Regions from separate parts of the Bacillus sp. ISL-35 genome, predicted to be linked through region 1. Evidence: riboswitches for the same ligand, from Rfam matches in the RefSeq annotation. Region 1 holds a riboswitch; each other region holds the start of a gene.
The links. A riboswitch is a leader RNA that binds a small molecule or an ion and turns the genes downstream of it on or off. The one in region 1 is predicted to bind S-adenosylmethionine.
Positions count from the first base shown of each region.

Region 2: it holds a riboswitch for S-adenosylmethionine, as region 1 does, so the genes downstream of both, J7E38_RS13240 (methionine ABC transporter ATP-binding protein) here and mtnW (2,3-diketo-5-methylthiopentyl-1-phosphate enolase) in region 1, are expected to answer to the same signal.
Region 3: it holds a riboswitch for S-adenosylmethionine, as region 1 does, so the genes downstream of both, J7E38_RS08400 (O-acetylhomoserine aminocarboxypropyltransferase/cysteine synthase family protein) here and mtnW (2,3-diketo-5-methylthiopentyl-1-phosphate enolase) in region 1, are expected to answer to the same signal.

Region 1 covers NZ_JAGGQK010000002.1:354,455-364,950, reverse strand. Annotated here, with positions in the region: gene J7E38_RS04990 (electron transfer flavoprotein subunit alpha/FixB family protein) at 1-235, opposite strand, end outside; gene J7E38_RS04985 (electron transfer flavoprotein subunit beta/FixA family protein) at 264-1,091, opposite strand; gene J7E38_RS04980 (Spo0E family sporulation regulatory protein-aspartic acid phosphatase) at 1,763-2,008, opposite strand; gene J7E38_RS04975 (1,2-dihydroxy-3-keto-5-methylthiopentene dioxygenase) at 2,161-2,700, opposite strand; gene J7E38_RS04970 (methylthioribulose 1-phosphate dehydratase) at 2,737-3,372, opposite strand; gene J7E38_RS04965 (2-hydroxy-3-keto-5-methylthiopentenyl-1-phosphate phosphatase) at 3,369-4,031, opposite strand; gene mtnW (2,3-diketo-5-methylthiopentyl-1-phosphate enolase) at 4,028-5,251, opposite strand; SAM riboswitch class I at 5,346-5,453, opposite strand; gene J7E38_RS04955 (pyridoxal phosphate-dependent aminotransferase) at 5,516-6,712, opposite strand; gene J7E38_RS04950 (carbon-nitrogen family hydrolase) at 6,838-7,620, shown strand; gene J7E38_RS04945 (DUF2087 domain-containing protein) at 7,690-8,274, opposite strand; gene J7E38_RS04940 (PAS domain-containing sensor histidine kinase) at 8,495-10,072, opposite strand; gene J7E38_RS04935 (thiamine pyrophosphate-dependent enzyme) at 10,232-10,496, opposite strand, start outside.
Region 2 covers NZ_JAGGQK010000008.1:56,575-67,070, forward strand. Annotated here, with positions in the region: gene J7E38_RS13215 (DUF2935 domain-containing protein) at 1-436, shown strand, start outside; gene J7E38_RS24140 (hypothetical protein) at 604-726, shown strand; gene brnQ (branched-chain amino acid transport system II carrier protein) at 776-2,140, opposite strand; gene J7E38_RS24145 (hypothetical protein) at 2,469-2,591, shown strand; gene J7E38_RS13225 (M20 family metallopeptidase) at 2,696-3,901, opposite strand; gene J7E38_RS13230 (MetQ/NlpA family ABC transporter substrate-binding protein) at 4,158-4,994, opposite strand; gene J7E38_RS13235 (methionine ABC transporter permease) at 5,011-5,661, opposite strand; gene J7E38_RS13240 (methionine ABC transporter ATP-binding protein) at 5,651-6,682, opposite strand; SAM riboswitch class I at 6,769-6,874, opposite strand; SAM riboswitch class I at 6,965-7,068, opposite strand; gene map (type I methionyl aminopeptidase) at 7,242-7,985, opposite strand; gene J7E38_RS13250 (ZIP family metal transporter) at 8,243-9,058, shown strand; gene J7E38_RS13255 (hypothetical protein) at 9,275-9,454, opposite strand; gene J7E38_RS13260 (ABC transporter permease) at 9,649-10,496, shown strand, end outside.
Region 3 covers NZ_JAGGQK010000004.1:487,201-497,696, reverse strand. Annotated here, with positions in the region: gene J7E38_RS08400 (O-acetylhomoserine aminocarboxypropyltransferase/cysteine synthase family protein) at 1-1,303, opposite strand, end outside; SAM riboswitch class I at 1,385-1,487, opposite strand; gene J7E38_RS08395 (hypothetical protein) at 1,571-1,912, opposite strand; gene J7E38_RS08390 (MFS transporter) at 2,096-3,361, opposite strand; gene J7E38_RS08385 (thioredoxin family protein) at 3,536-3,847, opposite strand; gene J7E38_RS08380 (toprim domain-containing protein) at 3,853-4,209, opposite strand; gene J7E38_RS08375 (YusG family protein) at 4,449-4,688, opposite strand; gene gcvH (glycine cleavage system protein GcvH) at 4,823-5,203, opposite strand; gene J7E38_RS08365 (arsenate reductase family protein) at 5,257-5,613, opposite strand; gene J7E38_RS08360 (acyl-CoA dehydrogenase family protein) at 5,833-7,617, opposite strand; gene J7E38_RS08355 (acetyl-CoA C-acetyltransferase) at 7,672-8,847, opposite strand; gene J7E38_RS08350 (3-hydroxyacyl-CoA dehydrogenase/enoyl-CoA hydratase family protein) at 8,907-10,496, opposite strand, start outside.

The DNA of each region.
Region 1 (10,496 bases):
ACTCAGTCCGGTAATCTTTCAGGACTGGATGGTCTACAACATAAACCTGGTCAGCACCGGCGTATATTACGTCGTTGGCTAAAGGCAGGACACCTTCACCTAGCATCACTCCGGCAAGCGGAACTTCGAGCTTGTCTGCAAGCTTTCTGCCCGCACCCAGTAATTCCAGCGACACTCCTTCGATCTTTCCGTCATTTACTTCAATGAATACCCAGACTCCCTGGTTTTCTTGCATCCTTTTATTCCCCCTTCAAAAATCGGAATCAAGAGTTGGCTGTATTTAATTTCAATAAATCTTTTCGTTCCAGCAAAATTCCCATAAGCTGTTCCACCTGAGAATCCGGGTTTCCTTCCAGTCTTTTTCCGCCTTCCAGCTTAGGAGGGCTGAACATCTTGCCAACGATTGTTGGAGACCCTTTTAGGCCAAGCTGGGTTTTATCAACATCCTCAAGATCATTCACAGACCAGATGACAGGTTCATATCTGGCAGCCTTGATCATGTTCGGCATCGGAGCATACTCGATGTCATTAATCTCTTTTTCGACTGTCAATAAACAAGGAAGCTGTGATTGAAGGACCTCATAGCCGGCGATTTGCTTCCGTTTGATATGAACATATTTTTCATCCTTATTAACCTCTGAAACTTCTATAACATTTGTAATTGGCGGAATATCAAGACGCCGGGCAATACCTGGTCCTACTTGACCTGTATCACCATCAATCGCGTGCTTTCCGCAAATGACAAGGTCGATTGGTTTATCCTTCGAAATTTTCTCGAGCGCTTTGGAAAGAGCATAGCTTGTAGCCAGTGTATCTGCACCCGCGAACGCTCTGTCAGAGATCAAGTAACCCTGGTCTGCGCCAATTTCAACACTTTTCTTGATGACAGCGACTGCCTGTGGCGGCCCCATGGACAAAACAGAAATCGTTCCACCTGTTTTCTCCCTGATTTTGACCGCTTCCTGCACAGCATGGGCATCATAAGGATTCAATATTGCAGGTGCACTCCTCCTGTCAAGAGTATTCGTCTTGGGATTGATTTTAATGATCTTTGTATCGGGCACTTGCTTGACACATACGACAATATGCATACTCTCTTTTCCCCTCCTTGAAATAAAAACTATTAAATTGTAAGCGGTTACTTTCAGCTGTTTTCCTATATAGGCCGTTCTTCTTGAAAGAGAGGGACAATATACGGTCCATCACTCTGCTGTATCGAAAGATCGAGATTAGATAAACGGGTACGTCAGAAAACAACTATTTATGCAAAGGCCATGTTGATTGATTTCTTCTCCTCATGAGGAAACATCCTTTCACGGCCTTATAAAAATAAAATGCTGTGTAGTACGATATATGAATCGCATTACAAGCATAGTACCAACAATTGAAAAAGTGAAAAACAAAGATGATATTAATAGTGAAATTTGAGGTAAATAAACTTGGATGTGCATCGATCATTGAACCAAATGGATAAGCTGGCAATCCGCTGAGATCAACATGATGTGGGTGGATTCTATGTGATGATATAAACCTTTCTATGTTAAAAATATATAAAATAAGCTTATAAAAATATGATAAAAATCACACAAAGTCATTTTCTCGTGAAATTTTGAGCAAATTGTTACATTTTCTTGTGTTCTGTGATGGGTTTTAGTGGATTTCCTTGGAGGGGTAATTTACTTGGGTGTTGTTTAGGAGGAAATTTCCTAAATATAATAGCCACCGCCATGGCCAGCGGTGGCCTAGTTTTTCATCTGAACATTTAAGCATGTGACAAAATATACTGTTTCTTGGTAAGCAAGATCAATTGTCTGAAGAGGATTTTTGTTTTCTGCCGCTGCACTTCTATTTCCCTGCACAATGCCTGATATTCATAAATCAAGGTGTCAAGTTCCTGGCTGCGCCGCACTGTTTCATCACTTGTATACCCAGTTTCGAGTGCAGCAGCTATCATCAATTCCCGGACGCGATCAATTTCTTTCAATAAAGCATTTTGCGTTTGATACACTTCTAAAATCTCCTCTACTACTTTAATTGCTTAATAAAATAAATAGATTACTTGAAGAATTATTGCAAATGCTTGGATGAATGTAAATAGAATCGCAAAATAAGACAATTTTCATTCCCGAAATTTTTTTCTTCGACAAAGTTTGCGAATTTTTATGATGACTGGCTTACTTTTTCGTTTTCGTAAATTGGCACCCAGCCCTCAGTGGTAACGAAAATCCTGACCGCGACCACCTGGCGGTCTTCCTGAAGCGTAAAGTAGTGGCGGATATTTTCAGGAACAGAGATTAAATCTCCCGGATTTAGGAATACTTCAAAAAATTCACCATCTTTTCCCTGGATCACGAATACACCATGCCCGCTGACAATGAACCTTACTTCATCATCTGTATGGTGATGCTCCTGCTTGAAATTTGCAAGCAGCTGGTCAAGATTTGGAGTATTATCAGACAGCGAAATGACATCCTGAGCTTTATAGCCGCGTCGTTCTGAAATATCTTCAATTTCAGCCTTGAATACATCAAGGATCTGCTGCTTTTCTTCGTCAGATAACAGGAACTTTTCCTGCAGGCTGGCGGGCAGCTTATTGATCTCCCATTTCTCATAAATGACTTCCTGAGCATTCAGGAATGCTTCTACCTGTTGTTCCTCACCAATTCTTTCCTGTGTATTCTGCTTTACGATGTATGCCATGTGAATCTCTCCTTTTTATGAGTAAAATTATGTTTTTTAAACCACTTTGAAAAGTTGGAAGGGTTTATGTTCAAGCAGTCTTAATTGATAACGGAATAAAAACTCCGTTGCTTCAAGGATCTTCTTGGCTTCGAATGCATTCCTGCCCCAGACAGTAATACCATGATTACGAATCAGGACGGCTCCAGTATCCCCTTTTACATGTTCGGAAAATGCTTTAGCCAGCGTCGGGATATGAGCATAATTTGGAATAATGGGAATTTTGAGAATGGCATCCTCCTCCCAAAGATCAAATGCCTTAATCAATTCCTGTCCCTTGAATTGAACTTCACCCCTGTCACCATACACCTCGGAAATCACATTGTTGTCAATGGTATGGACATGAAGGCTGCAGCCAGCATTGGTCTTCTTATAGACCTCAACGTGAAGAAGCGTTTCGGCAGAAGGCTTTAAGTGAGTTTCCCCTGCCGGCCGGCCATACTCATCAACAAGTAAAAAGTCCTCATCGGTCCGCTTCCGCTTATCTTTTCCACTAGCCGTCACAAGGAATTGCACCGGTTCACTCTCTACTTTAATCGCCAGATTCCCACTCGTTCCCATGAACCAGTCACGCTCAGCTAATTCGTCTTTCACATCAGCCAGCTCTTGCCATTTTGTTTCTAAAATGCTCATCCTCTCACCCCTGTCTGAATTTTAAGAGCTTCAATACAATCATGGAATGTCTCAAAAGGCGTATATGGAATCTTCCATTCTTCGCATTTATCTTTTAAATAATCCCTCGCAAACACGTAATCTGCCTGTTTAGCTGCTTCAAGGTCGGTCACGGAATCACCGATGACGATTTTATAGATTCCGTCATGACCCAGATTCCTCATGATTGATGGCTTACAACACCCGCAATCATTTGAACATTGATCATCACAGCTGTTCGGCCATTCAATTTTAATTGATTCGCCTGAGAGGTCAGAGCCATTGCAAAAAATGCCTTCAATCGGTCCGAATGATTTGATGATCGGTTCAATGAAAAAGTCAATGCCGCCGCTGACGATATAGACCGGGATCCCTTCCTCTTTCGCGAAATCAAGGAATTCCTGGAACCCTGGACGAATCCTCGCATTTTTCACGGCAAACTCAATGATTTCATCCTTCAGGCTGACTGGAAGGAGGGAAAACATTTTGCCGACCCCTTCCCTGATGGAAATCGTACGGTTCAGTACTCCTTCCTTCAGTTCTTCCCAGCCCTCTGGAGCAAACCGGTTCATGATCGCTATGATGTTATCCTTTTCGGTTACTGTTCCATCAAAATCACAGAAAATGACTGGCTGGCTCATTTTGCCACCGCCTTAGCCAGGCCCCAAAGGTCGATTGCTGCCTTAAGTTCTTCGAATTCAAGAGCACCTTCCTCAAGGGCTTTACCATCGAGAACTGTGTCGATTGCCTGCCTGAAAGCTTTTCCGCCTCCCTGTGCTCCTCCGGGATGGCCATGGACACCGCCGCCAGCATTGATGATTGAATCCAATCCGAAATCCTCTATAAGAAGTGGAACCATTCCTGGATGTATACCGGCGGATGGGACTGGAAATGTTCTCTTGAACTCGTCCTCGGCAATCAATGCCTCAGCGATTGATAGAGCCTGTTGTTTTTCAAGGGCGACACTGCCATAAGGTGATGGGAACAGGGAGAAATCTGCACCAGCATAACGGAGAAGTTTTCCGAGCAGCAAAGAATGGGAGAAACCATATTCATCGGCTGCTGTTAACGCACCGCTTACTGCTGGATGTGCCATGATGGGAATGCCAATCTCATCGTCTTCCCTTAGCTCCTGCAGTACATCAAGTCCGTAGGCAAAAACATTGAACAGCAATGCGTCCGCCCCCAATTCAGCTGCTTTTCTGGCCTTGTCTCTCAGTTGAGTGGTTCTGCCTGTCAGATTAGCAGCATACAGGGTTCTGTGACCGGTAGTTTGATAGACTTCTTCAAGGACCTGTTTTCCTAATATGATTCGCTTTTCAAAAGGAGCAAGCTCATTGTCGAACAAAATTTCGTCATCCTTGATCAGATCAACTCCGCCAAGACTTTGTTCTTTTAACTGTTTTAACAGGAATGGAAGATCGCGGCCAATCACTCCTTTGAAGATACTCATCAGTAATGGCCTGTTATAAACACCCAGCTTATTGCGGATTCCTTCAATTCCGAAACGGGGACCTGGAAAAGCTTTTTTCAATTCATCTCCAAATTCGAGATCGACTAGCTTTATTTTTCCGTCTAGCGATAGCTTGCCGAAAACAGTTGTAAGAATTGCCGGCAGATCCGGAGAAAAATTGATTGCCGGATAAGCGATCTTAATTGTCGCCACAGTATCAGAATTTGCGTCCAGGCCACTGCCTTCAACCGAAACCACTCTTCCCTTATGCTTTTTTAATTGTTTTTGGTCCAGTTCCGGAAGGTCTGTCCAGGATCCCACTGTCAAACCAAGTGCGATGCCCTCCGCCTTTTTCTCTGGATTATGCTTAGCATCATGGACAATGTAAGTTGCTGTAATTTCACTCATGAAGATCAATCCCTTCAAAACTGGTTTTTCCCGGCTATGCGGGGCATAAAAAAAACCTCTTCAAAAAGAAGAGGTTAGGACGTTCACTAAACTCTTCTTATCTTTCAGCTTTCGCTGCAAGAATTAGCACCGTGCCCAGCATTATGCTGGATCGGTTGCCGGGCTTCATCGGGCTCGTCCCTCCGCCTGCTCTTGATAAGAAAATAATTTAATTAAGTTATTTAATTGGTTAAAGTAAATTTATTAATTAGGATTATGTCAGGTTCACAAATCATTGTCAATATCTTTTTTGAAAATTCCTAAGCTTTCGATTCTGGTGACAGCTTCTTTCAATCTCGATTCAGATGTGAGTAAGCCTACACGCACATAGCCTTCACCATGCTCGCCGAACCCAATTCCAGGTGCAACGGCAATATGGGCTTTTTCCAGAAGAAAGTCAGCAAAATCGACCGATGAGGTGAATTCATCAGGAATCTTAAGCCAGGCAAAAAAGGACCCTTTCGGTGCAGTGACCTTCCAGCCAATACTTGTTAAACCGTCAATGAGTATGTTCCTTCTTGATTCATACAAGTCATTCAATTCCGCTACACATTCCTGGGATCCGAGTAATGCTTCCGCTGCAGCCTCCTGGATCGCGCCAAACAAACTGACATACATATGGTCCTGGAGTAAATTGATTGCGGCAATCACACTCTTATTGCCGGCAGCAAAACCCACTCGCCACCCGGCCATATTATACGTCTTAGATAAAGTATAAATCTCGATTCCGACATCCTTGGCACCCTTTGACTGCAAATAGCTATATGGCCGGTTCCCATCAAAGCCAATCGCCCCATAAGCAAAATCGTGGACAACACATATATTATGTTTTTGCGCCAGATCAATTGTCTGGTCAAAGAATGCCTGATCCGCAACCGCACCAGTGGGATTATTGGGATAGTTCAAAAACATCAATTTTGCCTTTTCGAGTTCTTCGGCTCCTAACTCTGTGTAGTCAGGGAGGAAGCCATTTTCTTCTCTTAGCGGCATTTTTATCATCTCTGCCCTTGCCAGCTCCACTCCAGACCAGTAGTCAGGATAGCCAGGATCCGGAACAAGGATCGAGTCTCCAGGGTTCAACAGGCATTGAGGAATTTCCACGAGGCCAGCCTTGCCGCCAAACAAGATGGCAATTTCCTCTTCAGGGTCAAGATCAACGCCAAATTCTCTTTTATAAAACTCAGCTGCCGCTTCTTTTAACGAACGAAATCCCCGGAATGGTGAATACTTATGGTTCAGCGGGTTTTCTGCCGCCGTTTTTAATGTTTCTACAATATGTTCCGGTGTCGGCTGGTCAGGGTTCCCCTGTCCGAGATTGATGACATCGGCCCCTTTTTCAGTATAAGAGCCCACCTTTTGCACGAGCGAAGCAAAAAACTGTCTGGGCAGGCTTTTCAATAATTCTGATTGTTCGAATTCCATTCTCTCACCTGCTTAATAATTTATAAATTTAAAATTTTTTAATTTGAAATTCTAGTCACAAATGATATAACGTAAATAGTAACTTGTAAAGATATAATTTTCAGAAACTATGGCGGTGACTTTTTATGAAACTCAAGATAGCATGCCTGCAAATGGATATTGCTTTCGGAAACCCTGAAAAAAACTATGATGCTGCATCCCGAATGATTGACCGGGCAAGTTCTCATGATCCAGATGTAATAGTCCTTCCCGAACTATGGACAACCGGATATGACCTGGCCAATTTGAATGGCACAGCCGATGAAGGAGCCCAGGAAGCCAAAGTTTTTTTACGTGAAGCAGCTGTGAAGCACCAAACCCATTTTATTGGCGGTTCCGTTGCCAACAAAACAGAAGCTGGCATTGAAAATACAATGCTCATATATAACAAGAATGGTGAGTTTGCGGGAAAATACAGTAAGCTTCACCTGTTCCAGCTTATGGATGAGCACCTATATCTCGCTGCCGGGAATGAAAAAGGCTTGTTCTCTTTGGACGGACATAATTTCGCTGGGCTGATTTGCTATGACATCCGCTTCCCAGAATGGGTGCGTGCCCATGCCCTCCAGGACGTTGAAGCACTTTTCATTGTCGCTGAATGGCCGATCCAGCGGCTTGAACACTGGCGCGCTTTGCTTATTGCCCGTGCCATTGAAAACCAGTGTTTTGTCATTGCCTGCAACCGTGCCGGCGCGGACCCTAACAATACATTTGCCGGCCATTCAATGATCATCAGTCCCTGGGGTGATGTGATTGCTGAAGGCGGAGAAGGCGAGGAAATCCTGTTCGCAGAAATCGATCTTGATCAGGTTAAAGAGGCGAGAAGCAAAATCCCTATTTTTGCTGACCGACGGCCTGAACTTTATTAATGCATAAAGACCGCCAAAAGAACCGCCAGGGACAATGCCTGTGGCGGTTTTTTGGCAGACAATGGAACATCACTCCGGTTTTGCCCACATCTCTTCCGGATTCAATTCGTAAATCCCATTTTCGCGATACATATAGTGATTGATGATGAATTCACGCCTGATTGTAGCATAGTCCTCGTGAAACTTTTTAATATATTCGTTCAACTCTTTTTCTGGGTATTTTTTACCTGTTTTTAAACCACGGACCATGTATTCAAAAATCATCAGCCTCTTCTTCCGCTGGGCCGGAATATTTTTTAATTTGCCGTCTTTTGTCATGAAATTCTCAATGACCTTCTGCCTTTCGATGTTCTGGTCGATCAATGCTTCCACCTCCTCTTCCTTTTTCATGATTAATTTGCCAAGCGACTTGGTCTGCTGCTTAATGACCGACTCGTTCAAATGGAAATAAATTGTGTTCTTGTCCCTGCGCTCAATGATGACATTGACATCACGCAATTTTTTTATATGATGTGTGATCGTGGGCGGCGTGAGGCCTAATTTGCCAGCGATCGCCTGGCCATGAAGCGGACCGCGGGCCAGCAGCGCAACAATTCTTATCCTGGTTGGATCGCCCATTGCTTTATGAAAAGCGACTATTCTATCCAGCTGCATGATGATCTCTCCTATTATTTTATAACTATCTAATTAGGTATGTATCTAATATATACCATTTTCCATTATTTGAAAAGTCTTTTTCATTTTTTATCATGTCTTTTTTCGCATGGCTCATTAGGGTCGGAACAGAGTTGAGTTTTCACCAGGCGAAGTCCTATCTTGGTATAACCTAAGAAACTCCCCCTCCTTCAGTTCAAAAAAAACGCCTGATTAGCAATCAATCAGACGTTTCTTCAGTAATTGGCAAATACAGATGGAAAGTAGTTCCGTGTCCCGGTTCGCTTTCTACTTCGATTGTGCCTCCATGTTCTTCAATGATCTTGAAACTAACCATCAGTCCGAGGCCAGTTCCTCTTTCTTTTGTTGTGTAGAATGGTTCCCCAAGTTTTTCAATTTTATCAGCGGGGATTCCTTCGCCCTCATCCTTGATTGAAATATGTATCTTGTTCCCCGGCGCCTTGCTGATTTCAACGTATACGAATCCGCCTTTTGGCATGACTTCGATGGCATTTTTTATGATATTTATAAAGACTTTTTTCAACTGATTCGGTTCACATAGGAGATTGGGTAAACTGTTGTCATAAATCGTCCTGAATTGAACGTCATGTAGGACTGCCTGGGCTGTCAGAAGGTCTACAGTCTCCTTCATTATTTTCGAAATATCTTCTCTGACATACTTGATAGCCTGCGGCTTGGCAAGGATCAGGAACTCATTTATGATTGAGTCTATCCTCTGGAGTTCTGACTTGATCACCTGGAAATAAAGGGAATACTGATCACCCGAGCTGTTCTCGAGAAGCTGTATGAATCCTTTGAGCGCAGTCATTGGATTTCGGATTTCATGGGCTATTCCGGCTGCCAGCTCCCCTAGTATATTCAACGTGTCGGATTTTCGGAGCTGTGCTTCCATTTCGACTTTTTCAGTGATATTCCTGAAGATAATCAAATTCAGGCTATCGACAAGATGCCGTTTGACCGTGTATTCAAAATGCTTCAACCTGCCATCTTCATATGGGATGGTAAGTCTTCCATCCAGCCTTCCTTTTCGCAGCAGTTCTTCAATTTTTTCATCAAGTAATGTCTCTGATAATCCAAGACTGACGAAAAGCTTCCGAAAATTTTCTTCTTCAAGGTCTTCAGGCTTCAACCCAAGCTTCGCCATGCCGGAAGGGTTGATTTCATAGTGTTTGCAATTTTCATCCCATAGTATCATGCCCTCGATTGAACCCTCGAAGATTTTCCTGAACCTCTCTTCGCTTTTCCGTATTTCCCGTTCCATCCGGTATCGATCACTTGCATCCCGTACAATGGTCATATGGTACCCATCACCAGCATTGAGCTTGACGGTGAATTCCAGCAGCCGCTTTTCCCCGCTAGGCAGCAAGAAGACCGCTTCCTCACGCAGGGCGCCTTTTTCTTTAATGATTTTTTTCATTTCGCTATATTTATCATCTTTTTGATAAATAAAGTCCGAGATTTTATGTTTCAATAATTCATCCAGAGTAAGACCGAAGATTTTGCAGGTCGCTTCATTAGCAGCAATGATCTGACCAGATTTTCCCCAGAACACAATGCCGTCAAGCGCTTCGCGGAATAAGCTTTTTAATAAGCCCCTGTCTTCGAGAAATCTTTCATCAAAAGCTGTATGACTGTCATCTGGATCCAAGTCTAAAGAACAGTCAGTGGCTGCTTGCTGGTCATTTACTATCTCTTTTAAAAAGGAATTTTCTTGTTCTAAAGCGGCTATTTTTTCCTTCAGTGCCTTAATATCATCCTGTCCATTAGCACTCCCCACCAGAAAGCCTCCTTGTCGGATTCCCATTTTTCTAGTAATTTCTACATCGATATTGAAAATCCCTTTTATTTCGTGATTATTTCCTGTTTATTTACTAGACTTTTTGGCAGAGACTGTAGAAACAAAAAAAGCCGGGAATCCCCCCGGCTTCTTAAAATATTATAGATATTCGTTTTCGTGCTTCGCCTTAAGGCGCTGCCATCTTTTTTCAACTTCTTCTTCGAATTCAACAAGCATGTCTTTGTTTTCTTCTTTTAACAAATGCTTTGTTTTTCCCATATATTTTAGCCAGTCTGACAAAGGGATTTTTTTGTTTTTCGCTTCAGGATCATACGTTATGTTCGTGACCCCCTCCTCCACCTCATAAAGCGGGAAGAAGTTGGAATTGACAGCCGCTTCTACGATCGTCTGTCCATAGCGATCT
Region 2 (10,496 bases), on a different contig from region 1:
GGAACTAAATGAAGGGAAATTAGCTCCAGAGCCAGAGGCCATTATCGCTGAAAATGTTTTCTTTCTAAGAATCATGGCAGACCATGCAAAATTTATCGGGCATCTTTTAGATCCGTCAGAAAGGAAGCTAGTTGAACAGGCAAGAGAATTCAGTCATGACTTTGACCAATTGGTCTTCCAGGCAGTGGATTTGGATTCAATGAGGCCACAATCGGAAACCGTGCCAATGCTTGATCAATTCCTGGATCAAAACAGGGTTTCGGTTGCATCATTAAGGGATTTTAAGAAAACAGCTAGAGAATTGATTGAAGCCTGCAAAATAAAGAGCAATATTCATCCACTGTTAGCTGACCATACCTTCAGGGAAGCTGAACGATTTTTGGAAATCATCGATCTTTTTGAGGCTAGTCTAAACGCACAAAGTATAAAAGGGTAACGTATATTCACAAGCCGACCTTGATAGGTTGGCTATTTTTTTAGGTGTTCGAATCGATCATCGACATTTTACCCGTGCATATACATTCTTGTTATCAAGAAGTGAGGCATAGCCTTAAAAAAGAAACGCAAACTAAAAAAGTGGATAATCAAAAGGGGGGTGAAGAAATGGCAAAGAATAAACCAAAACATAATAAAGCCCTTCCAAAAGCAGATGTGGAATTTGCGGAGGAAAGAGGAAATGGACTGGAAAAGGTAGCATTAAAGGCGCAGAAAAAACATAATAAATGATTGCCTGTTATCACAGTAAAGCAAAAGAAAAAAGAACTGCAGAGAATCTCTACAGTTCTTTTTGGTACGTTCCCGACATTATTTCAGTTTTCGGCAAAATAAAGCCGATGACTGCTCCGATGAAGGCTGGAACAATCCACCCAAGACCTATATCGTATAAAGGAAGGTAGTCCATGTATAAAGTCTTTATCGAATTGAAGATCGGGACATTCAGATTTGCAACATTTGCTGCTAATGCACTATATCCGTCAAAAAAGCTTACAAGAAATGTCATCGCCATCGAAGCAGAGTAAACGCTCTGTCTATTGCGGAATAGCGGTGATAAAAGGGCCAGTAGGATAAGGATGATGGCTAAAGGATACAGGAACATTAACACTGGGACAGCAAATTGGATGATATTGTTTAATCCGAAGTTTGCGATGGCAAAGGAAACGAAGCTTAGAATAAACACATACCTCTTGTATGATGCCTTCGGAAACACATCATGAAAGAACTCGCTGCAGGCTGTGATAAGACCAATGCTTGTTTTTAAACAGGCCAGCACAATGATGATCGCAAGTAGGATCGCACCGAAGGAGCCAAAATAGTGCTGTGCGACTGCTGCAAAAATCTGGCCGCCATTTTCGAATGTTCCTATAGCTGAAACGCTGGATGCTCCCATAAATGTTATAAGTCCGTAAATCAGCATCATTAGCGACATGGCGAAAATCCCTGATTTCATGGTGGCTTTGGCAATATCCTTTTTGTCAGTAATTCCTTGTCTTTTAATCGCATGGATGACAACAATCCCAAACGCCAGGGATGCCAGAGCATCCATTGTATTATATCCCTCTTTAAAACCTGTCATGAAAGCAAGTTTTTCATAAGCGCCGGACGGTTCACCATAATTCCCCATCGGACTGAAAACCGAAAATCCAATTAAAAGAAATAAAAAGACGAGAAACGCCGGGGTCAAATATTTGCCAATGTAGTCCATGACCTTTGCAGGATGGAGTGAGAAAAAATAAACAACGGCAAAGAAGACGAAACTGAAAATACCCAGCCACAAACCAGCCTGTCCTGGAGCAATATAAGGTTCAAACCCGACAACGAAGGGAACAGTAGCTGTTCGTGGAATCGCAAAAAAGGGTCCAATTGTTAAGTAAAGAACTGTGGCAAAGGCAATGCCAAAAACAGGATGTACTCTGCTCGCTAAATCACGCAAGCCAGTGCTGCCGGAAAGCCCGATCGCCAATATGCCTAAAAAAGGAAGGCCAATGGCCGTTACCAGGAACCCAATCAATGCTGGCCAAAAGTTTGTGCCTGCAAGCTGTCCCAATTGAATAGGGAAAATCAAATTCCCTGCGCCGAAGTACATGCCGAATAGCATGGTTCCAATTAGTGCATAGGTTGAAAACGGAATTTTTTGCTGCATTTAAATTGCCCCTCTTCTTGATGTAGTGAATTCTGATTTACGCTAACTTCAGTTGGCAAGGAAGTATTTCCATTTAAGAAGGGAAGGAAATAGATAGAGAGAAAAGACTTGTTCAATCTATCACAATAGAGTGTTCCGTTGAGTCCAAAAGAAGAATAATACACATTACTATATATACTTACCCTTCACAAGTCAATGGAATTTTTAGTATTTTTAGAATTAAAGGAAAGCGATTCACCAGGAGAAGTTCTTCGGAGAGGCGCTGTAAAAAGTACAGATTGCATCCAATCGAAAAAAGGTATGTAAATTGATTTCAGGAGAGAATCTGATGACGATTGAACAAGCAGAAGCCATTTTAAAAAATCCGGAACTGGGACGAAATTTGACAAGAGAAAAAATGGAGGCAATTGATTTCTTAATCAGTGTAGCGAGAGCAAAAGAACAGAAATGAGAAGGGACTTAATCAAGCTGGTAAACTTAGAACATAGCAAAAGACCCTTGCTATTGGGCAAGGGTCTTATTTCATTAGTGGACCAGTTAAAAAAGATAGGTCAATTATTTATTTTCAGCTGCTTTTCTTAGCAGGAACTCAGCCTTGATATCGGTTAATAATTCCTGGTCAGTAATTAGCTGGACTGCTGTCAAAGCGAGGGCTTTGGCGCCTTTCAACAAGGCTTCATCTCCCTGTGCAGAAGCTGCTGCTTCCCGGAAAGGGACAGTGTGGGCAACGAGCTCATCAGGACCAATCTTAATATAAGGATGAATGGTTGGAACGACCTGGCTGATATTGCCTGCATCTGTTGAGCCAATTCCCTCTCGTTCATCAGTTGCAACGGTCTCTCCAAGGTCCTCGATCACATTTTTGAATACTTCATTATATCGATCATTCAATAGCAGATTATCGACCTCATTTTGGAAGGCAATAACATTCAGCTTTGCTCCGGTTGCTAGTGCCGCTCCTTCTGCAACTGCCTTAACGCGTTGAGTGACATCATTTAATCGGCTTCTTGTTGCTGCGCGGATGAAGAACCTGGCTTTTGCATATTCAGGAATGATGTTAGGTGCATCACCTCCATGGGTGATGATGCCGTGAATTCGTACATCATCAGTCAGCTGCTGTCTTAATGCATTGATTCCGTTGAACAGCTGGATTACAGCATCCAGCGCGTTTATTCCTTCATGAGGAGCCGCTGCTGCATGTGCGGGCTTTCCGATATATTCAAAGTCAAGTGGATCTACAGCAAGAGAAGTTGATGTCAATCTTGTTTGTCCTGAAGGGTGCAGCATCAAAGCCGCATCGATTCCCTCAACAAGGCCATGCTTCACAAAGCTTCCTTTCGCACTTCCGTTTGGGCCGCCCTCTTCTGCAGGAGTTCCAAAAACCACCGCTTCACCGCCAGTTTCATCCAATACCTTGCTAAGAGCTATGGCAGCTGCGACACTGGTTGTTCCTATGATATTATGCCCGCATGCGTGGCCAATCCCAGGCAGCGCATCATACTCTGCCAAAAATGCAATCGATGGTCCCGGTTTTTCAGCCCTTTGGCGAGCAACAAAAGAGGTCTCGTGTCCAGCAACCGCCTTTTCAACTTCAAATCCTTCATCCTCTAAAATCTTGATTAGCCGGGCTGAAGCAAAAAACTCCTCATTGCCGATTTCCGGGCGTGCGTGGATTTCATGGCTGGTCGTTAAGTAAAGGTCTTGGTTTAGTACCACATTTTCTGTAATGATATCTTTTAATGATTTTATTAATGTTGACATCATGATTCCTCCTTTAAACTTTCTTAAGAATAGTGAGCAACAGGGGAATCCCCCTTTAAAACCTTTGATCAGAACTTAAGTGTTCAAGCCTTCTGTGGATACCCAAGAGTGTTGGCTTCAGCAATTAAGGTTGTAGAACAGCCAAAGCTGCGCCCAGAAAAGGGATAACTTCAGCAATTACGGTCGCAGAATGACCAAAGCTGCGCCCGAAAAGGGAAGGCTCCTGCAATTACGGTCGCAGAAAGGTGATTTCTTTTTACCACCCAATCTCACTAAGCGGCACAAAGGTAGGAAGCGTATTTCCCTTGTATTCTTTCTCGATGAATTCTTTCGTGTCATCCTGCTGGTAAAGTTCAGCTAGTTTTTTCAAAGTTTCATTGTCTTTATCTTCTTCGCGGACAGCGATGATGTTGATGTATGGAGTGGCAGTAGCACTCTCAAGGAAGATCGCATCATCCTTTGGTGTAAGACCTGCATCGACTGCGATTCCGTTGTTAATGATTGATGCGGCTACATCTGGCAATACCCTTGGTGTCTGGCCAGCAACAAGCGGCACAAGTTCAATGTTCTTCGGATTTTCAACGATTTTATCGATTGAGCCAATGCCGTCAAAGCCTTCCTCCAGCTTGATCAGCCCTGCTTCCTGGAGTAGTAGAAGACCTCTTCCCATATTCGTCGCTTCATTTGCAAGAGCAATCTTTCCGCCTTCAGGAATGTCTTTCACGTCTTTGTATTTTTCGGAGTAGATACCCATTGGCGCGATCTGTGTGGTTGCGATTGGGACTAGGTCAAGATTGTGTTCTTTGATAAAAGCGTCAAAATAGGAAACGGTCTGGAATGAGTTTGCATCCAATTCACCTTCAGCAAGGGCAAGGTTTGGCTGGACATAATCTGAAAACGTGACGATTTCGACGTCAATTCCTTCTTTTTCTGCCTTTTTGGCAACAAAATCCCATACCCGGTGATCCGTTCCGCTGACACCAAGCTTCACTTTGACAGTTTCTCCGCCTTTCGCGGATGATGAAGAGCTGGAGCATGCGGTGCTGATCAATGCCAGACTAAGTACGATTAATGCTAGTAAAAGTTTTTTCATTTTGTTTTCCTCCTGGTTATCTTCTTCTGATTTTTTTAGCAGTTATATTTCCAAGGGATTGCAGTCCCTGAACCATGACAATTAAAATGCCAACGGTGATGAACATTGTCTGGGTATCAAAACGCTGGTATCCATAAGTAATCGCCAAATCCCCAAGGCCGCCGCCTCCGATGGCTCCAGCCATTGCCGATGCACCAATCAATCCGACTGTTGCAATCGTGAAAGCAAGAATAAGTGAACTCATTGCTTCTGGAAGAATGAACTTGAAGACAATCTGCCAGGGAGTGGCTCCCATTGCTTCGGCTGCTTCAATGACTCCCGGATCGACCTCCAGCAGGGAGTTCTCTACCAATCTGGCAATATACGGCCCTGCATAAAAGACAAGCGGGACGACTGCGGCAGCCGTACCAATCGATGTGCCGACAATCAGCCGGGTCAGCGGGATGATTGCGACCAGCAGGATAATGAATGGCACTGAGCGGAATACGTTGATGATACTGTTAAGTACGTTGAAAACAGGTGCGTTTTCAAGCAAATGGCCTTTTCTGGTCACGACCAGCGCAATTCCCAGCGGCACTCCAAGGACTGCCGAAAACAGCAGGGAGAACGCAACCATTTGCAGTGTTTCGACTAAAGCCTGTATGATTTGTTCTGAGTTAACTAGCATGTGCGGTCACTTCCTTTATGTTGACTTTTTGCTGATGTATAAAATTAAGTGCCCTCAAAATTTCTTTGTCACTTCCCTGGAACTCGACAATCAGGTTACCGAATGGAATTCCCTGCAGCTCGGTAATATTTCCGAACAGAACATTCACATGGATATCAAACTTCTTTGACAACTGTGACAACAGCGGTTCGCCAGCTGATTCACCAATGAAGTTAATCCGGAATACCTTTTGCAGCCCTGAATGTCCCTTAATGATTCTGTGGACGGAATCTGGAATATTGTCATTCATGATAGTGCTGACAAAATTCCTGGCTGTAACTGTTTTGGGAGCTGAAAAAACTTCAAATACTGAGCCTTCCTCAATGATTTTTCCTTCCTCGATGACAGCGACCCGGTCACAAATTTCCCTGATGACGGACATTTCGTGGGTAATGATCAAAATCGTGATGTTGTACTCCTTGTTGATTTTTTTCAAAAGCTGCAGAATTGAACTTGTTGTCTGCGGATCCAGCGCTGATGTCGCTTCATCGCAAAGCAGGATCTTAGGCTGGGTTGCCAGTGCCCGGGCAATGCCGATTCGCTGTTTTTGGCCGCCTGAAAGCTGGTCCGGATAATTGTCTGCTTTATCAGCGAGACCTACAAACTCGAGGAGCTGATAAACACGCTCTTTGATTTTCGCTTTTGGGAGCTTACCGAGAACGAGGGGCATCGCTACATTTTCAAAGACTGTCTTGGAGTTCAAGAGATTGAAATGCTGGAATACCATCCCGATATTCCTTTTAACCTCACGGACTTCTTTTGCTGAAAGAGAAGTCATGTCGCAGCCATTCACAATCACCCGTCCTGATGTCGGCCGTTCCAACAGATTCACACAGCGGATCAGTGAGCTTTTTCCAGCACCGCTAAAACCAATGACTCCAAATATTTCTCCTTCTTTGATTTCCAGGTCAATTCCATTCAGTGCCGCTACCTTATTCCCGCGGCTTTCATAAACTTTCTCCACTTGTTCAAACGTAATCAACTGTCTTCCTCCTTTGTAAATGCATAAAAAAACCTCTTCCCGGAAACAGGAAGAGGGCATGCCGCAATGATGCTGGACAAGGTCTCTTCTTATCTCCCAAGCTATTGCTTGCTGGATTTGGCACAGTCCTCAATATGTGAGTCCGCTGCCGAGGCTTCATAGGGCCAGTCCCTCCGCCTCTCTTGATAAGAAAGTATCGATATGAATTTGTAGGTGGGGATTTTTGGAAAAATAAAAAGTCCCCTTCAGAAAGAAGAGGACATGAATTAAAAAGTCGGCCTCTTCTTATCTTTCAAGCTGCTGCTTGCTGGATTTGGCACAGTCCTCCAAAGGAGTCCGCTGCCGAGGTGTCATAGGGCCAGTCCCTCAACCTCTCTTGATAAGAAGTAACGAATATTAAGTTATAAATCTTGTTTATTACTTTACTGCGTCGCAGAGAATGTGTCAATCATTTTGTTGGATTTTTTTTAGAAATACGAAAAATAGGAATTTAGTATCAATTGTGATGGATGCATAAAAAAATGAAACCCCTGCAGCAGCAAGGGTTTCAATTCGAAATCTATCTAGTAATAACAATCGGTCCATTTTTAGTAAGAATGATCGTATGCTCACATTGTGCGACAAAGCTATTTTCTGTAACATAAGTCCATTCATCATGTTCGTATTGGAAAACTTCTTCCTCACGTGTGGAGATGAATGGCTCAAAAGCGATGACCATTCCCTCTTTTAAGAGCTCATCATCCCATGGCTCATGATAGTTGTAGATGTGGTCAGGAGCTTCATGGATGGTCCGCCCGATTCCGTGTCCGGTAAGGTTTTTAATTACTTTTACTCCGTTCTTCCTCGCAGTCGCCATAACTGCCTTTCCAAGTCCGCTTTTCTTCGAACCTGGTTTCGCTTTTTTCAAGCCCGCTTCAAAAGCCTCAACAGCTGTTTCGCATATCTTCGTTAAAAGCGGGTCACCTTCACCAACGACAAAGGAAATCCCCGTATCGGCAAAATAGCCATTTTTTGATCCGGAAACATCGATATTAACGATATCGCCTTCTTTGATGACGCGGCTTCCCGGAATTCCGTGGGCGACTTCTTCATTCACACTGATGCATGTATACCCAGGGAAATTGTACTCGCCCTTTGGAGCAGAAATTGCTCCATGCTCCTCAAACATTGCACCCGCGACTTCATCAAGTTCCTTTGTGGTAATCCCAGGCACTGTCTTCTGTACCAATTCATCCCGAATCAAGCCGACAATCCTGCCAATTTCTTTTAATCCGTTAAAATCTTCTTCTGTTTTTGCAATCATGACTTATTTCCCTTCCATGTATGAACTATCTTATTAGAGTATCCCTTTTTTTGGTGAAAATCCATTCATCAGATTCAGAGCCTGGAGATTAAAGATAAATAAGATTGGAATAACCTTCAGAATGTAGTAATCTTGATAAAACAAATTCAGAGCGGTCTGATTTATGCAGAACAAGATATATTCACCACTTCATCATCCATATAATACATTAAAATGAGTTACATTTGATTACAGAGCAAGTCTTGGGAGGAAAAAATATGCTTGAATTTTTCATGGGTTTCCATCCGGTTGTCCAGGCACTGATTGGAACTTTGTTTACCTGGGGAATGACTGCTTTGGGCGCTGCCTTAGTATTTACAACGAAAAATCCGAACCAGAAATTCCTGGACAGTATGATGGGTCTAGCTGCAGGAGTTATGATTGCTGCAAGTTTTTGGTCACTCCTTGCTCCTGCGATCGAGATGGGTGAGGGAGGAAGCCTGCCGAGCTGGATGCCTGCTGCGACGGGTTTTCTTTTAGGCGGATTGTTCTTAATGGTCGTAGATAAATTGATGCCCCATTTACACCCTAATTTATCGATGGAGAAAGCTGAAGGCATCCATCCTGAAAAGAAAAGACGAAGTACTTTGATGGTCTTGGCCATCACCTTGCACAACATTCCTGAAGGTCTCGCTGTCGGTGTGGCTTTCGGAGCAGCAGCTGCAGGCTTTCCTTCAGCGTCACTCATGGGTGCGATCGCGCTTGCGATAGGGATTGGGATCCAGAACTTTCCTGAAGGTGTCGCAGTTTCCATGCCACTTCGGCAAGTAGGAATGTCAAGAAAGAAAAGCTTCATGTACGGCCAGTTTTCTGGCATGGTCGAACCAGTTGCCGCGATGGTTGGAGCAGCCGCTGTCATGTTCATCCAGCCTCTTCTGCCATATGCGTTAAGCTTTGCGGCCGGAGCGATGATTTTCGTAGTAGCCGAAGAAGTGATCCCCGGGTCCCAGGAAAACGGCAACAGCGACCTCGCCTCATTAAGCCTCATGTTTGGATTTGCCATCATGATGATCCTCGACGTGGCATTAGGATAAAAACTGCATAAAAGCTTAGAACCCTGTGCTTCAGACTCATTCAAAAGTCTGGTGCACAGGTTTTTTTATGAAAAGACTCTGTTGAATTTGAAGTTTGATTTTTAAACCCTGTTGATTGTAGTGGAAGGCGCGAAGACTCCTCCGAAAATGCTAACGCATTTCCCTCGTGCGTGGGCTGATTCGGGAAGCTAATCAATGTCCTGCGGGCGCAGCTGGTCAGGTGAGACCCCGCAGGAGCAAAGCGACGAGGAGGCTCAGCGCCAGCCAGGAAGAATTGCCTTTTGAAAAAGCCGGCAGTAGGGCTTTTTCATTATTCTTCCAGCGGAAAGCGAAGCGCCTGGAACGAAAATCAACAGCCTTGGTTAACAGGGTCTGCAAAAAAAGTAATAAATTCATAAATAGGACAAGCTGTTATTCTTCGCCTCCCGAAAAAATGAAAACGATAACAATGTGATGGTATCAATATTTCGGCCATTTATTCCAAAACTAAAAAATTGGTACCATAAGCAAAATTCGATGGCTTATAAATGTAAGCCCTTTTTTTTATGATGAAGGTACAAGAAAGACAAAGCAACCAAGGTGGTGAAGAAATGGAAGTCAAGATAGAACAGCCAGTCGAACAACAGGTCAGTGACACCATTATCGAAAAGGCAACAAAAAAAGAAAAATACAAAAAAATCAAAAAGACAATCATTTCACAAAAGTATTTGCAGACGATGGCGCTTCTCGGTGTAGTATGGATGTTCATCTTTAACTATATCCCAATGTATGGGCTGATCATCGCGTTCAAGGAATATAGCATCATCAAGACGATCTCGGAAGCTCCATGGGTTGGATTGATGCAGTTTAAAGAATTCCTTCAGGATGAGAACTTCTGGATCGTCCTAAAAAATACTCTGGGAATCAGCTTGATTAAATTGATTATCGGTTTCCCGCTTCCAATTATATTTGCTCTTTTGCTTAATGAACTTACATCCATGAAGCTTAAGAAAGCGGTTCAAACAATTTCTTACCTGCCGCACTTTATTTCCTGGGTTGTACTTGGAGGGATTTTGACTACCTGGCTGGCGGATATCGGTGTCATCAATGATATTTTGCTAGGTTTAGGGCTGATCAGTGAGCGGACAAATTTCCTGGCTGAACCTGATAATTTTTGGACCATCGTCATTCTCTCGGATATTTGGAAAGAACTTGGATGGTCAGCAATCATCTATCTTGCAGCTATTGCTGGTGTTTCGCCAGAACTATATGAATCATCCACGATTGATGGAGCAAATCGTTTCCAAAAAATGTGGCATGTCACATTGCCGTCAATTCGCCCAACAATCACAATCTTGTTCATTCTTGCTGTAAGCGGTGTCTTGAACTCAAATTTCGACCAGATCTTGATTTTGCGTAACTCATTGAATGAGAGCGCCAGTAACGTAATTGATATTTA
Region 3 (10,496 bases), on a different contig from region 1:
TGACTCCTGGTACTCCAGTTGCTTTTTCGATCGCCTGCTCGAGGTCTTCAATGATGTCCTCAACATTTTCAATCCCGACAGAAAGACGGATCAGATCCTCCGGTACTCCTGCTGCTTTAAGTCCATCTGAATCAAGTTGCTGATGTGTTGTGCTTGCAGGGTGGATAACCAGGCTCTTCGCATCGCCGACATTGGCAACATGGGACCATAGTGTCAATGAGTTGATCAGTTTTGCTCCAGCTTCCCTGCCGCCCTCGATGCCAAATACCACAACTGATCCTGCACCTTTTGGAAGGTAGCGGTCTGCCAAATGCTTATCAGGGTGAGAGTCATGTCCAGGGTAGGTGACCCAGGTAACAGCTGGGTGTGACTCAAGATAGTCTACTATTTTACGCGTATTGGCGACATGCTCTTTCATGCGGACATGCAATGTTTCGATTCCAAGATTGAATTGGAAGGCACTCTGCGGGCTGATGGCCGGGCCAAGGTCGCGCAGCAGCTGGACCCTCGCCTTAACAATATATGCGGCTGCCCCAATCGCTTCACTATAAACGATATCATGGTAGCTGGAGTCCGGTTCATTGAAACCAGGGTACTTAGGGGATCTCCAGTCGAATTTTCCTCCATCGACGATGATTCCACCCATGACTGTACCGTTTCCTAAAAGCCACTTGGTAGCTGAGTGAATGACGACGTCTGCGCCATGTTCAATCGGGCGGCATAGATATGGAGTCGCAAATGTATTATCGATGATCAACGGAACACCAGCATCATGGGCAATATCCGCAACCGCTTCAATATCCAATACCCTGAGACTTGGATTTCCGATTGTTTCCGCGTAGACCGCCTTGGTTTTAGGAGTAATTGCCTTCCTGAAATTTTCAGGGTCATCAGGGTCCACCAGGTGAACGTTGATTCCGTATTTCGGCAAGGTTACGGCAAATAGATTGTAAGTCCCTCCGTACAGGTTAGAGGCTGCAACGATTTCATCCCCTGCATGGGCAATATTCAAAATAGCCATCGTAATCGCAGACATCCCGCTGGATAGGGCGAGCGCACCCACGCCTCCCTCAAGCAAGGCTACTTTTTCCTCCAGTGCCGTGACGGTAGGATTATGGATTCGCGAGTAAATATAGCCAGGCTCCTTGAGTGCGAATAAATCGGCTGCATGATCCGTGTTCTCAAATTGAAAAGCATTGCTTGAGTAGATTGGCACTGCCCTCGCTCCAGTTACCGGGTCTGGTGATTGTCCTCCGTGGACACCAATTGTTTCGATTCTGTAGTTTTTTTGCTCACTTGCCATCTCCATCTCTCCTATCTTGAAAATTAATGGAAAGGTGATACAAAAAACCCTCTTCTTAAGAAGAGGGTCATTTATCAACTCTCCTTATCTTTTCAGAGTCTACACTCTGCAGGAATTAGCACCGTGTTTAACAACCGGTTGCCGGGCTTCATCGGGCCAGTCCCTCCGCCTCTCTGGATAAGAATATTCAGTTCGTTTTATTGCGTTAAAGTGATAATATCATTTCCATGCATTTAAAGTCAATATATTAAGATTTTTCAGAATAAATTAAGCGGAGATTGGTCTGGCAAGATAGAAAATCGACTCCAGGACCAATAGATCTCTGAACGGACCGTCTTCTACGGAATAATATCCCCATCTGATTCCTTGCCTCAGTTTGAACTCCCCTTTCAAGAGTCCAGAAAGGCTGGTCTCACTTCCTATGATTGTGATCTGGAATTGAGAACCGAGATTGCTTGTTAGGAGTTCCGCTCGTCCCCCCTTGAATGCCAGGTATACTTCTTCCTTTTCTGACTGTAATTTTAAGCAAAGATCGAGTTTTTTGATCAATTGCAGTATATGAGCCTTACCGCCAACTTCATTCGCAAAAAGTTCAATAGATTCCCGCATGCCGCTCAACTCCCTTACCTAACTATTTCTTTTTTGCAAGGGGAAAAACCTGTTGGAATCCTTCGACAAATACTTCGCTAATAAGCGGTTAACAACATAACAAACATAAAAAAAGACAATAACGAATGATATTTCGCCATTGTCTTTCATTTCCCGAGAAATATATCCAAAGAAATACAGTAATTAAGCTGGCTTAGTGGCTGAGATGACGGATTTTGTTTTGTCCATTGTCTTGAATACAAAGAAGAAGTAAGATGACCCGACTAAATAAAGACCTGCAGTGATGGTGAAAACCGTCGCATATCCCCAGTAGGAACCGTATTTCAAAACGATTCCGGTCGAAACCGGTCCCATAATCGCCCATCCAAGATTAAATACCATTTGATTCACAGAGTTGGCCAATCCTTTCATTGAATCATCAACCTTCGACATCATTAACGACATTTGAATGGGATTCCCTGCGTTCATAAGGGCCTGTCGAAATAAAAAGCCAAGGGCAGCAAGCCAGAAATGCTGTGTGTAAGCAGTAAGCAGCAAAAACGGGAGGGAGAGCATTTGCAGGACAACGACTGCTTTCACTTCCCCAAGCTTGCGCACCACCATCGGACCAATGATCATGGCTACTGCAGTTGCTCCCTGTCCAAGTGAAATGACCAGACCAATTAGTGAATTGGATGCCATGAACCGGTCAGCGAAGTAAAGATTCAAGTATGGGATGACCAAGCCAGCACCGAAACCGATCATCAGCTGTGCGACAGCAAATAGAATGATGATTTTAAGGCTCGCTTTATATGGGATTCCTCTTTTTAAATCCATGAACTTTCTGTCGGTCCGTTTTTCTGTCCGTACTTCCCTAAGCCGGGCAATGGGAAGAAGTGCGGCCAGAAACAGTGCGGAACCAGCGACCAGCGTGAAACGGATACTCTCCAATTCAGGGAGGAACAAAGAAAACACATCTGTAAGGATCCCTCCCAAAAGGCTTCCGACAACATTGGCCGCTGTCATTGCCGCAAAGTGAATGCTGAAGAGATGCACACGCTGTTCAGGTTGGGAGTTTTCTGCCAGCCACGGAATGATGGAAACCTGGATAAAAGCGGACGCAAGACCAGTACCAAATGCAAACAGGATCAACAGTGCCTGGGTCTCAACCATGCTCCGTGTAAATAAAATCATCCCTGTCGAGATTGCTCCAAACAGCATCAGCTTTTTCCGGCCAGCCCTGTCACTCATAACCCCTGCCGGAATGAGTACCAGTGCCGTTGCAAGAGAGGTCATCGAAATCACTTTCCCGTTAACCAGTTCATTGAATCCCAGCTCTCGTATGTAGAAATTATAAATCACCATAAAAATCCCCAGCCCAATTTGAGTGAGTATGTTTGCCAGGAAGGTCAACTTTATGTTGCGATTATAGCTTTTGATTTGGTCTGCCCATTCTTGATAAAGAGCCATTTTTATTTCGCTCCTCGGTTATTTCGATACTCTAAATATAAACCGTTTGGTATGAAATGTAAATGTTTTTCAAGGTTGTCTCTTTTCGTTATGATCCATAAGATTTGAACGGGGAATTAGAATTTTTTCACTAGCCAAAGCCCAAAAAAAAAAAAACGGCCAAGCCGTTTCTAATTACCCTTTCAACTCTTTCAATTTTTCAAAAAGATACGGAACAGAATGAAAAGCATAGATTTTCTCCTGTACCACACCATTTCTCAAGACAAAAAGACATGGTACACTTTCTATTTCAAAACGTTCTGCCATTTCAGGCAGGAAGTTCAAATCGGCTTTCCCTGATGGGAGATCAGGCAGGAGCTGTTCAATCACTGTCAGCATCTTGCTTGCTACCTGACAGGTTCCGCACATTGGTGTGTAAAAGTATAGGTACCCTGTTTGTTTTTCGGCAAGGAATGTTTCGATATCAGTCCTGGTCCAGTCTTCCATTTAAGTCATCCTTTTTCTAAGTACTCTGCATGAACATCAATATTTGCTCCGATTAAAACAGTAGCCAGGTGGTTTTCCGGTGCGGTTGCCACTTCCCGGTACATCCTGTCAATGTAAAGATGGTTCGCCTCAGGAAATTCCCTTTTAAATTGCTTTCTCAGCTTTTCGCCTGATGCATCTGCATCTACGAGGATATAGACATCTCTATCAAAAAGCGAATCAATCAGCTCATCAAGCTTTGAAACGCCGATCGTCCCATTCGTGCAGATTATTTCCACTGGCTCCTTCAGCACGGTCTGTACTTTCTTTTTGTCTGACGAACCTTCTACTATGATCACCTTGTGATTTTCGTCCATCGCCATAACCACCTATGCACCAGAAAATAATTACTTTACAACATTATAAACATTATTAAATAAATTGTGCTGTTTACTTGTATTAATTCTATTGTTACTGTTTCTTTCGGAGATTGCAAAGATTTAGTCCACTATGAACTTCAACAGGTAGTAAAAGGAATTCTATGTGCCGTACCTTGATTTTATTCCTGACTTTACCAGATAACAGCTAAAAAAACAGCGGCCAGGCTGGCCGCTGTTCCTTTTTAGCACCAGCCGCCTTCGTCACAATCAGTGTACCGTGGCTCTGATTGGTCCGGTACTGATACATGCTGGTAAATCTTATTCTGTTCCGCTTCATAATGATGATCCAGTTTCATCTGGATACCTTCTGGAAGCTGGATGTTTCCAATAGGCTCATTTTCAAGGTAAAGTCGAATCTGGCCATTTTCCAGTTTTCCTGTTACCCTGTCTGTGATTTCAACTTTTTGCTGGTTCAACGCCATGATTTTTCACCCTTTTTAAATAGTCATTAACATTAGTTTGTCCGAACTGCTGGAATGAAGTGATGGAAAAATGAAGGAGTTTTTCAAGAGTGGGAAATGAAAAACGCCTTGAAAGCTCAAGGCGTCGGCGAATCTTATTCTTTGATCATTTCTTCGTATTGTTCTGGTGTCATCAGCTTTTCTACTTCACTGCTGTCTGTCAGTTCAACTGTAATCATCCATGCTTTTTCATATGGAGATTCGTTAACGAATTCAGGGCTGTCGTTCAGTTCTTCGTTGATTTCAACAACCTTGCCGCTCACTGGTGCATATAGCTCAGATACGGTCTTTACTGATTCAACGCTTCCAAAAGGCTGGTCCAGAGTGATCTCGTCTCCGACTTCTGGAAGTTCGACGAATACGATGTCACCTAGCTCGGATTGCGCGAAATCAGTAATGCCCACGCGAACCTTTTCTCCTTCAACTTTTACCCATTCGTGTTCTGCTGAATAACGTAAATCTTTTGGTGTATTCATTGACTATCCCTCCAATTGTATATCTCTATCGATTAATATCGATGGGACCAAAATTACAGCCATGCTTTTTCATACTCATCTTCTTTGAAACCAACGGTCACTTTTTCGCCATCTGTCATCAGCGGGCGTTTGATGAGCATACCGTCAGATGCCAGCAGTTCCAGCAATTCACTACTGGAAGCCGTCTTGACCTTGTCTTTCAACCCAAGCTCACGATATTTTTGGCCGCTTGTGTTAAAAAACTTCTTGATTTCGAGGCCGCTTTTCTCCAACATTTCTTCCAGCTGTGACTGGGATGGCGGATTTTCTACAATATGTACTTCGTTATAGGCAACTTCATGCTGGTCCAGCCATTTCTTCGCATTCCTGCATGTACCACATTTAGGGTACCAATAAAACGTTTTTTCCATGATTTCACCACCCTTTGCTAGTATCCCATAGATTAAACCCTCTAAACGGATAGTAACATATTATCAAGGTGAAATACTATCATTCAGTGCCTGATCAACCCTTTAATTTTAACATCCTTTTATTAAATTCAACAATGTTTGCAAAAATCCTGCCTTTTTAAAAAGATTAGCAAAAACACTCCTCCCGGAATGGAAAGGAGTGTTCGGTTAAATCAGTTTTTAAACGATAAAGCGTTCTGCATCGATCAGCTTTTCAGCTGCTTCACGCTTCTTCGCGATGACGTTGATTGGAGTGTGTCTTGTGAACTTGCGCAATGCGGAAGTCAGCATGCGAAGTGCGTCGCCTTCTTCTGTAGCCACAAGTGTTTCCTTTGCGTCTCGCTCGATTTCATTGAATGCTTCCTGGCAGAAGATTTGTGTGTAAAGAAGCTTTTGCTTGCTCTTCTCTACGCCATCTTTTGCGATTGCTTTTTCTGTACGAAGAACTGCAGATTCCATTGAATACGCATTTGAGATGATATCTGCGATATTGACGAGGATTTCCTGTTCTTTTTCCAGAGCTTTCCCGAATTTCTGTGCTGCTAATCCAGCTGCAAGCAAGCCGATCTTCTTCGCGTTTTTCACAAGATATTTTTCCTGTGCAAGTGGCTCATCGCCTGGCTCTTCTGGCATTAGCATCATCAGTTCTTCCTGAAGCTGCTGTGCTTTTTGCAATAATGGCAGCTCGCCTTTCATTGCCTTGCGCAGGAATGTTCCCGGTACAAGAAGACGGTTGATTTCATTTGTTCCTTCAAAAATACGGTTGATCCTTGAATCACGGTAAGCTCTTTCGATTTCATACTCTTGCATGAAGCCGTATCCACCGTGGATCTGGACGCCTTCATCAACAACATAATCAAGTGTCTCAGTTGCGAATACTTTATTCATTGAACACTCAATTGCATATTCAGCGATTGAATCGGCAACGGCTTTTCCATTGTTGATTTCTTCTTCTGACAACTGGTTCATTCTTTCCTCGAACAAGCCTACTGTACGATATACAGAGCTTTCAGTTGCATAGATTTTCGAAGCCATTGTCGCAAGCTTTTCTTTTGTAAGGTTGAATTGTGAAATAGGTGTCTTGAACTGCTGGCGCTGATTAGCATATTTTACAGTCAGACCAAATGCCTGCTTCGCTCCGCCAGTTGCGCCTACACCCAGCTTATAACGTCCGATGTTCAGGATATTGAAGGCGATAAGATGGCCTTTTCCTGCTTCACCAAGAAGGTTCTCCACAGGTACCTGGGCATCTTCAAGAATCAATGTTCGTGTTGATGAGCTTTTGATTCCCATTTTCTTTTCTTCTGCACCTACTGAAACGCCTGGATATTCTCTTTCAACGATGAAAGCAGTGAACTGTTCTCCGTCGATTTTTGCATACACAACGAATACATCCGCAAAGCCAGCGTTTGTGATCCATTGCTTTTCTCCGTTAAGGACGTAGTGAGTTCCTTCAGCATTCAGTTTAGCTGTTGTCTTTGCACCCAATGCGTCTGATCCTGAACCTGGCTCAGTAAGTGCATAGGCTGCAAGCTTTTCGCCAGTTGCCAGTGCAGGAAGATATTTTTGCTTTTGTTCTTCATTACCGAAAAGAACGATTGGCAATGACCCGATCCCTACGTGTGCACCGTGCGAGATTGAGAAGCCGCCTGCAACTGCCATTTTTTCTGCGATCAAAGCGGAGCTGATTTTATCTAGGCTCAGGCCGCCATACTCTTCAGGAACGTCTGCTCCAAGAAGGCCAAGCTCTCCAGCTTCCTTCAATAATTTTACCGTACGGTCGAACTCGTGCTGCTCGATATATTCAACCTGAGGCAATACTTCGTTTGTCACGAAATCCTCAGTCGTTTTTGCAATCATTTTGTGCTCGTCTGTGTAATCCTCTGGAGTGAAAACATGGTCATATGATACATCTTCGATTAAGAAGCTTCCGCCTTTTACAAGCTTTTCTGTTTGGTTACCCATTTAATGTTCCTCCTATCCATTTTGAGGAGGGGCCCAGCCCCTCCAATTTTCATTTTATAAAAGCTCAAATACTCCAGCTGCTCCCATGCCGCCGCCGATACACATCGTGACAACACCGAATTGCTCATTCCTGCGTTTCATTTCGTGGATGACTGTCAAAGTCAATTTTGCGCCAGTTGTTCCCAGCGGGTGTCCCAATGCGATCGCTCCGCCGTTGACGTTGACCTTATCCTCATCTAGACCAAGCTCACGGATGACCTGGATGGACTGGGAAGCAAATGCTTCGTTCAATTCAAATACACCGATATCAGAAACCTGCAGTCCAGCAAGCTTCAATGCTTTAGGAATTGCTACGACAGGGCCGATTCCCATGATTTCAGGTGGCACTCCGCCAAGTGCGAATGAACGGAATTTAGCGAGCGGCTTCAACCCAAGTGATTCAGCCTTTTCACGGTCCATGACCATAACAGCTGCTGCTCCGTCACTTGTCTGTGAGGAGTTCCCAGCAGTGACTGTGCCTTTGATATTGAATGCCGGACGCAGTTTCGCAAGTGTTTCCATGTTCGTATCTGGACGTACGCCTTCATCCTGTTTGAATTGGATTGTATTTTCGACAAGCTTATTGTCTTTTCCTACGGAACGGAGTGTTACATCGACAGGAACAATCTCATCCTCGAACTTGCCTTCCTGGATTGCTTTTGCTGCGCGCTGATGGCTTCTTACTGCAAAAGCATCCTGGTCTTCACGGGAAATACCGTATTTCTTTGCGACTTCCTCAGCTGTATGCCCCATTCCCATATAGTATTGCGGAGCTGTTTCAGCCAGCTTAGAGTTCGGACGGACCACATGACCCATCATCGGTACAAGGCTCATTGATTCCGCACCGCCGGCAATGATTGTGTCTGCATGGCCAAGCATGATGCGCTCGGATGCATTAGCAATCGCCTGAAGTCCTGAAGAACAATAACGGTTGATTGTGATTGCCGGCACTTCATGAGACAGACCGGCCAGTGCGCCGATATTACGTGCCATATTCAAGCCCTGCTCTGCTTCTGGCATAGCACAGCCGATGATCAAATCATCAATATTCCCTTCATAATTGCCTGCACGCTTTAGAGTTTCTCTTACTACAAGAGCTCCAAGATCATCAGGCCGGACGTTAGCAAGAGTACCTTTTTTCGCTTTTCCGACCGGTGTCCTGGCTCCGGCTACGATTACCGCTTCTCTCATCTCATTCCCTCTCTTTCCTTGGATGTTAAAATGTATTTCACTTTCAATCTATCAATCTATTAGTTGCGCAATGGCTTTCCTTTAACGAGCATATGCTGCATGCGCTGCTGTGATTTAGGTTCTGCCACAAGGCTCAGGAACGCTTCCCTTTCAAGGTCAAGCAAGTATTGCTCATCGACTTCGGTTCCGTATGGCACTTTACCGCCAGAGATGACATACGCAAGCTTTTTCGCAATCTTCAGGTCATGCTCAGAAATGTAACCTGACAGATGCATTGTCTGGGCACCTAGCAGCAGGGTTGCATATCCTGGCTCGCCGGTTACAGGAACTTTCTTTCTGACCGGTGCTTTATAGCCGCTTTCATATAAGTTCAATGCCGCCTGTTTTGCATCGTATAGTAAGTGATCGCTATTGACACTGATGCCGTCTGCTTCATTCAGGAAGTTATTTTCACGAGCTTCCTCTCCTGAAGTGGAGACCTTAGCCATCGCAATGGTTTCAAATACTTTATTCGCAACCTTTTGAAGGTCAAACTCAACGCCTTTTGGCAGGCCTTCAAGATGCTTGATGTAAAGCTCCTTGTTTCCGCCTCCGCCAGGGATGAGGCCAACTCCCGCTTCAACAAGCCCCATGTAAGTTTCCATCGATGCCTGTATATGAGCTGCCGGCAAGCACATTTCAGCGCCGCCGCCAAGCGTCATTCCAAACGGAGCAGCGACAACAGGCTTAGATGAGTATTTGATTTTCATCGTCGTCTGCTGGAACTGGCGAACGACCATATCAAGATCCCAGATGTTATCGTCTTGCGCTTCCATCAGGATCATCGCCAGGTTGGCACCAACCGAGAAGTTTTTGCCCTGGTTGCCGATGACAAGTCCTTTGTAGTTCTTTTCCACTTCATCGATCGCGAAGTTGATCATCTGGAGGATATCAGGCCCGATCGAGTTGCTGTGAGAATGGAATTCCAGAAGGGCGATACCGTCGCCAAGGTCGATCAGGCTTGCGCCGCCATTCTTTTTAATGACACCCTTTTGCTTCTTCAAAAGCTTCAGGTTGATTGCCTTTGGATTTTCCTCTACAGCTACGTATTCACCATTGTGGTAATAGCTCAGTCTCCCATCCTCTTCCTTATAGAAAGCAGTGAAGCCTTTTTCGACCATTTCTTTTACCCATACAGGAACGGTCTTGCCTTCAGACTCCATTTTGCTGATTGCCTTCTCTACACCAAGTGCATCCCATGCTTCGAAAGGCCCCATTTCCCAGCCGAAGCCCCACTTCATTGCACGGTCCACGGCGACGATATCGTCAGCAATCGTGCCCAGCAAATCAGCTGAATAAACAAGCACAGGACTGAAGATGTTCCATAAAAGCTCTCCAGCGCGGTCCTTTGCATAAACAAGCGCTTTCATTTTATTGGCAAGCCCTTTTTCCTGCTTGGCCATTTCAGTAGACGCTGTTTTTAGTTTTTTACGAGGTCCGTATTCCAAAGTCTGCGAGTCCAGCTCAAGGATTTCCTTGCCCTGCTTCAGGAAGAATCCCTGACCAGACTTGCTTCCAATCCAGCCGTTCTCGAGCATCTTCTTCATGAACTCAGGTACTTCAAAGACTTCCTTTTCTTCTCCTTCTACCTGGTCATACACATTTTTTGC